DNA from 3 places in the Bradyrhizobium sp. UFLA05-153 genome. Region 3 is predicted to be linked to each of the others. Evidence: riboswitches for the same ligand, from Rfam matches in the RefSeq annotation. Region 3 holds a riboswitch; each other region holds the start of a gene.
The links. Region 3 has a riboswitch for cobalamin ahead of Q2941_RS00950 (TonB-dependent receptor). Riboswitches for the same ligand answer to the same signal wherever they lie in the genome.

Region 1 (3,273 bases), on a different contig from region 3:
CGACAATGAAGTACCGCCCAGAACTACCAGCATAGCCGTGTGCAGCGTTCACATCATTCTCTGAGGCCATCCAAATAGCTTTGCCCGAATGCCCGCTTTGCCCCGCGCCGCCCCACACTCCATCCCTATTAGCATGGTTGAACTTGGTCCCCGCAGGAAGTTCTTCTATCTTGCTGCTCTCCCAACCAAGATTCCTAGGTGGAACCCTTGGGTGCCTATCGTCAGGGCAAATCGGATTAGTGGGCGGCTGCTGATGTTGCATGTCGAACTCTTTACAGGTGCGCTTGAGTTTATCCATTGATGGCTGACGTGTTGCTGTCGCTTGGATCAATGTTAGCGCGGTCAGTTGACCGGATCGCAGAGTATTGCACGCAATCATCGAAGCAGGCGCAGGTGTCATGGCTAAAGCAACAATGACGAGACGGCCCTTTTTCGGTTGACGCCCCGTTTGGTTTGATTTGGGATGTCTAGGCGGCCCGCGGTGAACGGCCAAAGATGGGCCATCGGCTACAAACGCAACAAAACCATTCGTGCGTGTGCAACTGAAATCGAATTTCAAAAACTGGAATCTCGACCTGATCCACAGGCTATATAGGGGCGACCTCAGAAGTCTGGGACAATCTCGAGCCGATTGCCGAGATCCGAACGCCCCACCTCACTTGGTGCCAGGTACGATTTTGCGATCGTCCGCAAGAGCACTGGCGTAGGACAGAGATGAAGCTGCTTGGAAGTGCATGGTGCGCGTACGCCTCGTGCCCTTTGCAGAAAAGGACGATTGGGGAAGTCTGTCCGTCCATGGATTGGATCATACGATGTGCTGGTGCTGCCTTCGCGGCTCGATGGTCGACCGGTCGTCGTGCTAGAGGTGCTCGCGCTCGGGGTTCCGGTTATTGCTTCCGCCATTGGTGGACTACCGTGAGCTTATACAGGATGGCGTAAACGGCTTTCTTTGCCAGCCGCGACAGATTTGCGAATTTGCCAACAGAATTGAAAAGCTTGCGCTCGATCGGAATTTGCTGAAGGGGATGAAGCAAGCTGCGAGAGCCGGCGCCGAGAGAAGCCTCGACGCGCGTAAAAAGCTTTCTCGCTATGAGCAAGGATTGAGAGCATTAGCCGGCTGTGCGAATTGACTATGGTGGCGACGATCAGAAGCGTTCTTGAGTTCGTCAATACTCGATAACTGATGGGGGATGGGCCGTCCGCGTGCGCCCCATGAAATCAATCATTGACAGCTTGCCTCGAATATCTCCATATATGGGGGTCACGGTCCTACTGCGTCCGCAAGATGTAGTGGCTAAGAGGGAAGCCGGTGAACTGCGCCTTTGGTGCGGAATTCCGGCGCTGCCCCCGCAACTGTCAGCAGCGAGCTGCTTCCGGACAACGTCACTGGTGCGCCTGCGCCGGGAAGACAGGAAGCAAGCAACGACCTGCGAGCCAGGAGACCTGCCGTGACGATCTGAACGTCCACGGGCGGGGTGTCCCGGCGGTCGCTTGCACGCATCGTCCGGCAACGCATCTGCCGGCGTTCCGGCAGCGTCCTTCCTTATCGCCCCGTCCAAACACAACGCGCGCATCACGGGGCCCTTTGATGTCACTGAACCTGCACGACGCGGACACCGCTTCCGCACCCATCATCCAGTTGCGTCCACAGTCACTTGCGGCTGCTTCCAGCGAGCCGGCCATGCAGATCATTCGCCGCAACGGGAAGGTCTCGCCGTTCGATTCCGCCAAGATCGCGGTCGCGATGACCAAGGCTTTCCTCGCGGTAGAGGGCAGCACTGCGGTTGCTTCGCGCCGCGTTCACGAGAGCGTTGAGCAATTGACGGCCGAAGTCGTAGCAGCCCTGATGCGCCGCGCAGGTGAGGGGCGCACCTTTCATATCGAGGACGTGCAGGATCAGGTCGAACTCGCCTTGATGCGCAGCGAGCACCACAAGGTCGCCCGGGCCTACGTGCTCTACCGCGAGGAACGGTCCCGCCAGCGCGCCGAGGAAGCGGCCGCGCAGCCGGAGCCCGTCGCCGCATCGACCCTTCACGTCACGCTGCCGGATGGCTCGCGCGTCGGTCTGGACACGCGCCGGCTCGAGCTGATCATCAATGAGGCCTGCGCCGGTCTCGACGGCGTCTCCGCAGCCCCCGTGCTGGCCGAGACCACCCGCAATCTCTACGACGGCATCAGCCAGGACGAGCTGGCGCTGGCCTCGATCATGGCCGCGCGCACGCTGGTCGAGCAGGAGCCCAGTTATGCCTATGTCAGCGCGCGCCTGCTACTCGACAAGCTCCGCGGCGAGGTACTGTCGCATGTCCAAGGCGTTACGACGTCGGCCTCGCAGGCCGACATGGCGACGCGCTATGCCGAATACTTTCCGGCCTATGTGAAGGTCGGGATCGCAGCCGAACTGCTCGATCCCGAACTCGCCCGTTTCGATCTCGGCCGCATCGCTGCGGCGCTGAAGCCTGAGCGAGACCTGAACTTCCAGTTCCTCGGCCTTCAGACGCTCTACGACCGTTATTTCCTGCATCAGCAAGGCAAGCGAATCGAGCTGCCGCAGGCCTTCTTCATGCGCGTGGCGATGGGCCTGGCAATTCGAGAGATCGACCGCGAAGCCAAGGCGATCGAGTTCTACGATCTCTTGTCGTCGTTCGACTTCATGGCCTCGACGCCGACGCTGTTCAATTCCGGCACGGTGCGCCCGCAGCTGTCGTCCTGCTTCCTCACCACCGTATCGGACGACCTCGATGGCATCTTCAAGTCGATCAAGGACAATGCGCTGCTCGCAAAGTACTCCGGCGGCCTCGGCAACGATTGGACACCTGTGCGCGGCCTCGGAGCCCACATCAAGGGCACCAACGGCGAAAGCCAGGGCATCATCCCGTTCCTGAAGGTGGCCAACGACACCGCGATCGCCGTCAACCAGGGCGGCAAGCGCAAGGGCGCGGTCTGCGCCTATCTGGAGACCTGGCACGTCGATATCGAGGAATTCCTCGATCTGCGCAAGAACACAGGCGATGACCGCCGCCGCACCCACGACATGAACACCGCCAACTGGGTGCCGGACCTGTTCATGCAGCGCGTCGACGCCGACGATGAGTGGACGCTGTTCTCGCCGGACGAGACGCCCGATTTGCACGATCTGTATGGGACGTCCTTCAAGGCGGCCTATGAGGCCTATGAAGCCAAGGCGAAGGCCGGTGGCATGCGTGTGTTCAAGACCGTGCGTGCGACCGACCTTTGGCGGCGCATGCTGACCATGCTGTTCGAGACCGGCCATCC
Region 2 (3,273 bases), on a different contig from region 3:
CCCCTGGTCGCGGAAGAAGATAACCTTGTGCTCCAGCAGCAGCTCATTGATCGCGGCGATCGTCTGGTCCGGCAAGTCGCCCGACAGCTTGACGTTTCGGATCTCTGCACCGATGCGCGCTGCGCGTTTGACGATGTCGGCGCGAGGAATGATGCTATCCGACGATACGGCTGCATCCATAGTGACACTCTCCAATTTGCGGTTTGTTCGCCAGCCCACGCAAGTCATCCGCGACAGGAGCCGAAAATTGCGGACCACATCGCGGGGATCCGTCATAATCCGCGGCGACAACCCTTTTTGTGCTCCTCAGGCGACCTCGTAAAATTGACCGGATCTGTCAATTCGATCAATTCCTAGCATTGGTAGTTGACCGGCCCAAAATGCCTTGCACTTTGCTGGGACGTTGATGCAGATGTTGCAATTCGGCGCCGACGAACAAGAAAACCGTCCGCGTTGGAGTCGACAACGACGCCCCTCAAGGTCTTGTTGGTCGAGATCGATTTTGATTCGTACTATTCGATCAATGTGGCTATCCGCAGCGGCGGAGGTCGACACCAAAGGCCTAATGGACCACTATACGGTGCAATCGCACGTCACAGTGTTACGCCCGAAATCGTCGAGCAGATCCTGCCGCGTAGAGCTTTGCACGACGATTGCTACGGACAGATGCGAAGGGCTCGATGCTTTCTTCGTTAAGACAGTCTCGGCCCGCGCAGCAAAGGTAATCCGCAGAGGTTGACGTTACGCCTCTGGTGCAGATAATCGAAGTCGTCGAGGTTCTCCAGATCTCCTTTGATCTGGAGCTAAGAGGGAAGCCGGTGCGTCCTCGATCCGTTCAGGATTGAAGCAATGCCGGCGCTGCCCCCGCAACTGTAAGCGGCGAGCCGCATCCACACGTGTCACTGAAGCAGGCGCTTCGGGAAGGCCGGATGCAGGCGATGACTCGCGAGCCAGGAGACCTGCCCCGACAACATAATCGACCACGGGCGGGGTGTCCGGTGGTACGCCGAGCAGCAGGGCGCTTTCGCGGCCCTTCTGCCTGCGTTTCCGCCATAGCCTTTGCTCCAACCACAATGGGGTTAAAGCTATGTCTCTTCCCTCACTTCCTGTCGCAACCCTCGGCATGCCACGTATCGGGCCACGCCGCGAACTCAAGCTGGCGCTCGAAAGCTACTGGGCGGGCAAGATCAGCGAGCGGCAGCTTCTTGAAGCTGCGGCCGGTCTTCGTGTCGCCAACTGGGCACGGCAGAATTCGCTTGGCGTCACAGTTATCCCATCCAATGACTTCTCACTCTATGACCAGGTTCTCGACACGAGCGTGATGGTCGGTGCGATTCCTGAAGCGTACGGTTGGGAGGGCGGTCCGGTCTCGCTGAAGACCTATTTCGCCATGGCACGGGGCTCGCAAGACCAGGAGCACGACGGTCAAGCCCATCATGGCCATGGCGCCGCTGCACAGGAAATGACCAAGTGGTTCGATACCAATTACCACTACATGGTGCCCGAATTCCATAAAGGTCAGACTTTCAGGCTTTCCTCCCGCAAGCCGATCGAGGAATATGAGGAGGCGAGAGCCCTTGGCTATCAAACGCGCCCTGTCCTGATCGGACCAGTCACCTTCCTTAAGCTCGGCAAGAGCGCCGACTTGGCGTTTGATCCGATTTCGCTGCTCGATAGCCTCGTTCCGGTCTATGTCGAGGTCCTCCAAGAACTGGCGAAACGTGGAGCCGAGTGGGTCCAGCTTGACGACCCCTGCTTGGTGCTTGATCTGGACGAGACCACACGAAGCGCGCTGCAGCGCGTCTATCGGCGTTTCGCCAAGGAGGTGCCCGGCATCAAGATCATGCTTGCCACTTATTTCGGTGCAATTGGCGACAATCTGGCGACTGCTCTGGGGCTGCCAGTGGCCGGATTGCACGTCGATCTTGTCCGCGCTCCCCAACAATTGAGCCGGATTGAACTCGGCGCCCGCGCGGACCTCGTGATTTCGCTCGGCATCATCGATGGCCGCAACGTGTGGCGTTCCGACCTGTCGGCACTTGTGGAGCGGTTCAAGCCCGTCATTGCGACGTTCGGCAAGGATCGCGTGCAGCTGGCGCCTTCCTGCTCACTCCTGCATGTCCCAATCGACCTTGAGCTAGAGACCGATCTCGATACTGACGTAAAGAGCTGGCTTGCCTTCTCGGTTCAGAAGATTGGCGAGCTCGCAACGTTGGCGAAAGCGCTCGCGGCCGACGGAAAGGTCGTTGCCGCCGCGTTTGCCGAATCAGACTTTGCGGCGACGGCCCGCCGAGCTTCCCCGAAGATCCATGACACGGCCGTTGCCCAGCGTACGGCGGCGATTGATGCGGTTATGCGCCGCCGCAATAGCGCTTTTGAGAGCCGGGCCGAGGTTCAGCGCAAGCGTTTCGGCCTGCCGCTCTTCCCCACGACCACGATCGGGTCGTTCCCGCAGACGGCCGAAGTCCGCACTGCTCGCGCCGCGCGTGCCAAGGGAAAGTTAACAGACGCGCAATATGAACAATTCCTGAGGGATGAAACGGCTCGCGCCGTCCGATGGCAGGAAGACATCGGGCTCGACGTGCTCGTACACGGCGAGTTCGAGCGCAACGATATGGTCCAGTATTTCGCTGAGCAGCTCTCCGGGTTCGTATTCACTAAGCACGGCTGGGTGCAATCTTATGGCTCCCGTTACGTTCGCCCTCCGATCTTATTCGGCGATGTCTCCCGGCCGAAGCCGATGACCGTCGAATGGTGGAGCTACGCGCAATCGCTGACCAGAAAGCCTATGAAGGCCATGCTTACGGGGCCGGTGACAATCCTGACTTGGTCGTTCGTCCGTGACGACATTCCACGCAGCGAGGCCTGCCGTCAGATCGCGCTCGCGATCCGTGACGAGGTCGCCGACCTCGAAAAGTCGGGCGCAACCATGATCCAAATCGATGAGGCAGCGCTACGCGAAGGTTTGCCGCTCCGTCGATCCGACTGGAAGGCTTATCTCGACTGGGCAGTCGAGAGCTTCCGCATCTGCTCCTCTGGTGTTGCCGATGCAACGCAGATCCATACCCATATGTGCTATTCGGAGTTCAATGCCATCATTGATGGAATCGCCGCGATGGACGCAGATGTCATCTCGATCGAAACGTCCCGTTCTAAGATGGAACTGCTCGATGCATTCACTGCCTTCAAATACCCGAACGACATCGGCCCCGGCGTCTATGACATCCACTCGCCGCGCGTGCCCGAAGCCACTGAGATGAAGGATCTCATCGC
Region 3 (3,273 bases):
GCGCTGGAGCCGGCGGAGCTCGCGTTTGCGTTTGAATGCGGACAGCGCGCGGTGGCGCGTGCGGCGGCGAAGCAGCCAGACCTTCTGATCCTCGGCGAGATGGGTATCGGCAACACCACGACATCGGCGGCGATCGCAGCGAGCCTGCTTGGCGTGAGCGCCGACGAAATCGCGGGCAGCGGCACCGGTGTCGATGCGGCAGGGCGTGCACGCAAGGCGCGCGTGATCGACGCTGCGCTTGCGCGGCATGGCCTGACGAAGGCGAGTGCATCGCCGGAGCAAGTGCTCCGCACGGTCGGCGGCCTCGAAATTGCGGCGATCTGCGGCGCCATCATCGCGGCCGCGCAGCGGCGCGTTCCAACCTTGATCGACGGCTTCATCGTCTCAGTCGCTGCGCTGGCGGCCGCGCGGCTTAATCCGTCATGTCAGCCGTTCCTGCTGCCGTCGCATCAGTCGGCAGAGCAGGGGCATCGCCTCGTGCTTCGTGCGCTGAACGTTCAGCCGCTGGTTAGCCTTGATCTCAGGCTCGGGGAGGGATCGGGCGCGGCGATCGCGCTGCCGCTGGTGCGGCTCGCCTGCGCCCTGCACAATGGCATGGCAACGTTCGCGCTGGCCAATGTTCCGGATCGTCCGGCCTAATAGGGCTCAAGCGATCGACTGGTTGACCGAGACGACGCGCCAGCCGTTCGCCAGCCGGTCGATGCGGGTGAGCGAGAGCGGATCAATCGCAAAGCGCAAGGCCGCTTGTGGGGCGAGGTCGAGCGCGATGCACAGCGCGGCGCGGATCGTGCCGGAATGGACGATGAGGATTGCTGATCCTCTTTCGATGCGGTGGAGGCCTTCGCGGGTTCTGGCGATTTGATCTTCAAAGCTTTCGCCGCCAGGGGGCTTTGAGCCCGCCGGGTCGGCCCAGAATCTTGCATAGGCGTCGCCGCCCGCAGCGGCGAGTTCATCGTGACGTCGTCCGGTCCATTCGCCAAAATCCTGCTCGCTGAAGGCGGGCACGAGGATCGGATCAAGCCCGAGTGCGCGTGCCGTGTCGACGGTTCGTCGTGCCGGGCTCGCATAGCTCGCGGCCCTCTCCGGCAAACACCGCCGCAGCGCGTCGAGGCGCGTCCGGTCGCTGAAATCGGCCGGCGCATCCATGGCGTGGATCGTCCCCGCAACGCCATCGACGACCGCATGCCGTACCAGCCAGAGGAAGGTGTCTCCTTCCATTCAACGTCTCCAAGATGTTTCCACTGCTGCGACAAGAACGCCATACCTCTTCACATTGACTCCGTCCCGGACTTAATCCTAGATGCTCGTGACGGTTTCCCCATCGGGGATGAAAAGGGAACGCGGTGCGGGGATTTTTCCCCTATGCCGCGGCTGCCCCCGCAACTGTAAGCGGAGAATCCTTCGTCACTAGCCACTGGGCTCTCGGTCCCGGGAAGGCGGCGAAGAGGTCACGACCCGCGAGCCAGGAGACCTGCCGTCAGCCGTGGTCACACGCGAAGATGTCGGTCGGGGAGTACAGACATTTGGCTTAGCCGGAGGCGAGAAACGCGCCGAAGGTTGAGACTTGGTTCGCTGTGACGTGCCACTGACGTCATACCGAGGCCCGAACCATGTCTTCCGCCCGTGCCGGCAAGCTGCGCGAATTTTTGCTCGCGTCCAGCATTCTTACGTCATTTGTCTTCGTTGATATCCCCACAGCCTTGGCGCAAGCGACCCGCGAACAATTGCCGCCGATCGAGGTTGCCCCGCATGGCGACCAGAACCGCAAACCGGTAACCAGCCGTGACGGGCAGGGCACCCGCCGTGCGGCACCGAAGAGAGCAGCAACCGCCGCGCCTGCACCGAAGCCTGTCGCACAAAACACAAGCCAGACGCCGCTCAACAGCAATGCAGTAGCCGTAAGCGCCTCGCGCCTGGGGCTGACCGTGCGCGAGGTGCCCGCGACCGTCGAGGTGATCTCGGCCGAGACGATCCGCGAGCAGGGCTACCGGACCGTCTCCGACGTCGCCCAGGGCGCGGTCGGCGTGACCGCCGGCGACAATCCGGCGGAGCCCTCGGCCTTCTCGATGCGCGGCTTCACCAACAGCCAGATCAATATCCTCTACAACGGCATCAAGATCGGCCCACAGAACATGACCTCGCGCGTCATGGATACGGCCAATCTCGAGGCCGTGGAATTCGTGAAAGGCCCAGCATCGGTCATGTCGGGCGAGGGTGCTGCCGGCGGCGCGGTCAATCTCGTGACCAAGCAGCCGCATACCGGCCCTGTCCGGAACGAAGCTGATTTCTCCTATGACTCCCTCAACTCGTTCCGCACCCATTACGGCTCCGGCGGCAGCACCAGCGTGCAGAGCCTCGACTACCGGTTCGACGTCAGCCGCTCCTCGCTCAACGGCTTTGCCGACGATACCGGCACCAAGACGCTCGACGTGTCGAGCCAGCTCAACCACCGCATCTCCGACAGCCTCAAGATCTGGGGCGCGGTCGAGTACAGGGAGGATCGCTCCAAGGCCTATTGGGGTGCGCCGCTGGTGCCCGTTGCCTTCGCTGGAGCCAACGCCACGACGGGTATCGTCTCCGGGACTTACAAGAATCTCGGGGCCGTAACCATCGACGACCGCACCTTCAATACCAACTACAACGTTCTCGACAACCGCAACGTGGCGCAAGAGGTTTGGCTGCGCGGCGGTTTTGAGCTGAAGCTGGCGCCTGACCTCACGCTGAAAAGCCAAGCCTATGGCTACGGCGCAGAGCGCACGTGGTTCAACAACGAGATTGAGGCGTTCGATTCCACGAACAACCAAGTCTATCGCGAGCGCTTCTACGTCGCGCACAGCCAGCGCCTCGTCGGCAATATCACCGACCTGATCTGGGATGCGAACATCGCAGGTTTCGACAATCGCCTAGTCACCACGTCGTCGTCGAGCTACCTCGACTTCGTCAGGCCCGGTGCCGCGAATTTCCCGAACGATTATGTCTCACTGGTCGATCCAAACCGCGGCTATTACGGTGATCTCACGACCAAGCAGCAGATCGCGCGTATCGATAACGAGGCGCTGTCGTTCGAAGACCGGCTGAAGCTGACGCGGACTTTCGCATTGATCGGCGGCCTGCGTGTCGAGCATATCGGGCTCGACCGCAACTCGACCGACAAGTTCGGCTTAGAGAACGCGGGCTTCCCGTTCACGAAGGACTGGGCGCCGGTGACGGGCCGCATCGGCTACACCTGGGAAGCCGTACCCGGCCTGACCTTCTATAGCCAGTACGCGACCG

Region 1: linked by a shared signal. The riboswitch ahead of Q2941_RS11410 (ribonucleoside-diphosphate reductase subunit alpha) and the one ahead of Q2941_RS00950 (TonB-dependent receptor) in region 3 are both predicted to bind cobalamin.
Region 2: linked by a shared signal. The riboswitch ahead of metE (5-methyltetrahydropteroyltriglutamate--homocysteine S-methyltransferase) and the one ahead of Q2941_RS00950 (TonB-dependent receptor) in region 3 are both predicted to bind cobalamin.

Annotation. Positions count from the first base shown of each region.
Region 1 covers NZ_JBBIAM010000014.1:122,540-125,812, reverse strand. The annotation lists gene Q2941_RS11420 (hypothetical protein) at 1-559, opposite strand, end outside; gene Q2941_RS11415 (glycosyltransferase) at 731-919, shown strand; cobalamin riboswitch at 1,248-1,465, shown strand; gene Q2941_RS11410 (ribonucleoside-diphosphate reductase subunit alpha) at 1,589-3,273, shown strand, end outside.
Region 2 covers NZ_JBBIAM010000238.1:352-3,624, forward strand. The annotation lists partial or broken gene Q2941_RS50390 (TauD/TfdA dioxygenase family protein) at 1-180, opposite strand, end outside; cobalamin riboswitch at 758-981, shown strand; gene metE (5-methyltetrahydropteroyltriglutamate--homocysteine S-methyltransferase) at 1,088-3,273, shown strand, end outside.
Region 3 covers NZ_JBBIAM010000001.1:200,855-204,127, forward strand. The annotation lists gene cobT (nicotinate-nucleotide--dimethylbenzimidazole phosphoribosyltransferase) at 1-639, shown strand, start outside; gene Q2941_RS00945 (histidine phosphatase family protein) at 646-1,218, opposite strand; cobalamin riboswitch at 1,294-1,493, shown strand; gene Q2941_RS00950 (TonB-dependent receptor) at 1,611-3,273, shown strand, end outside.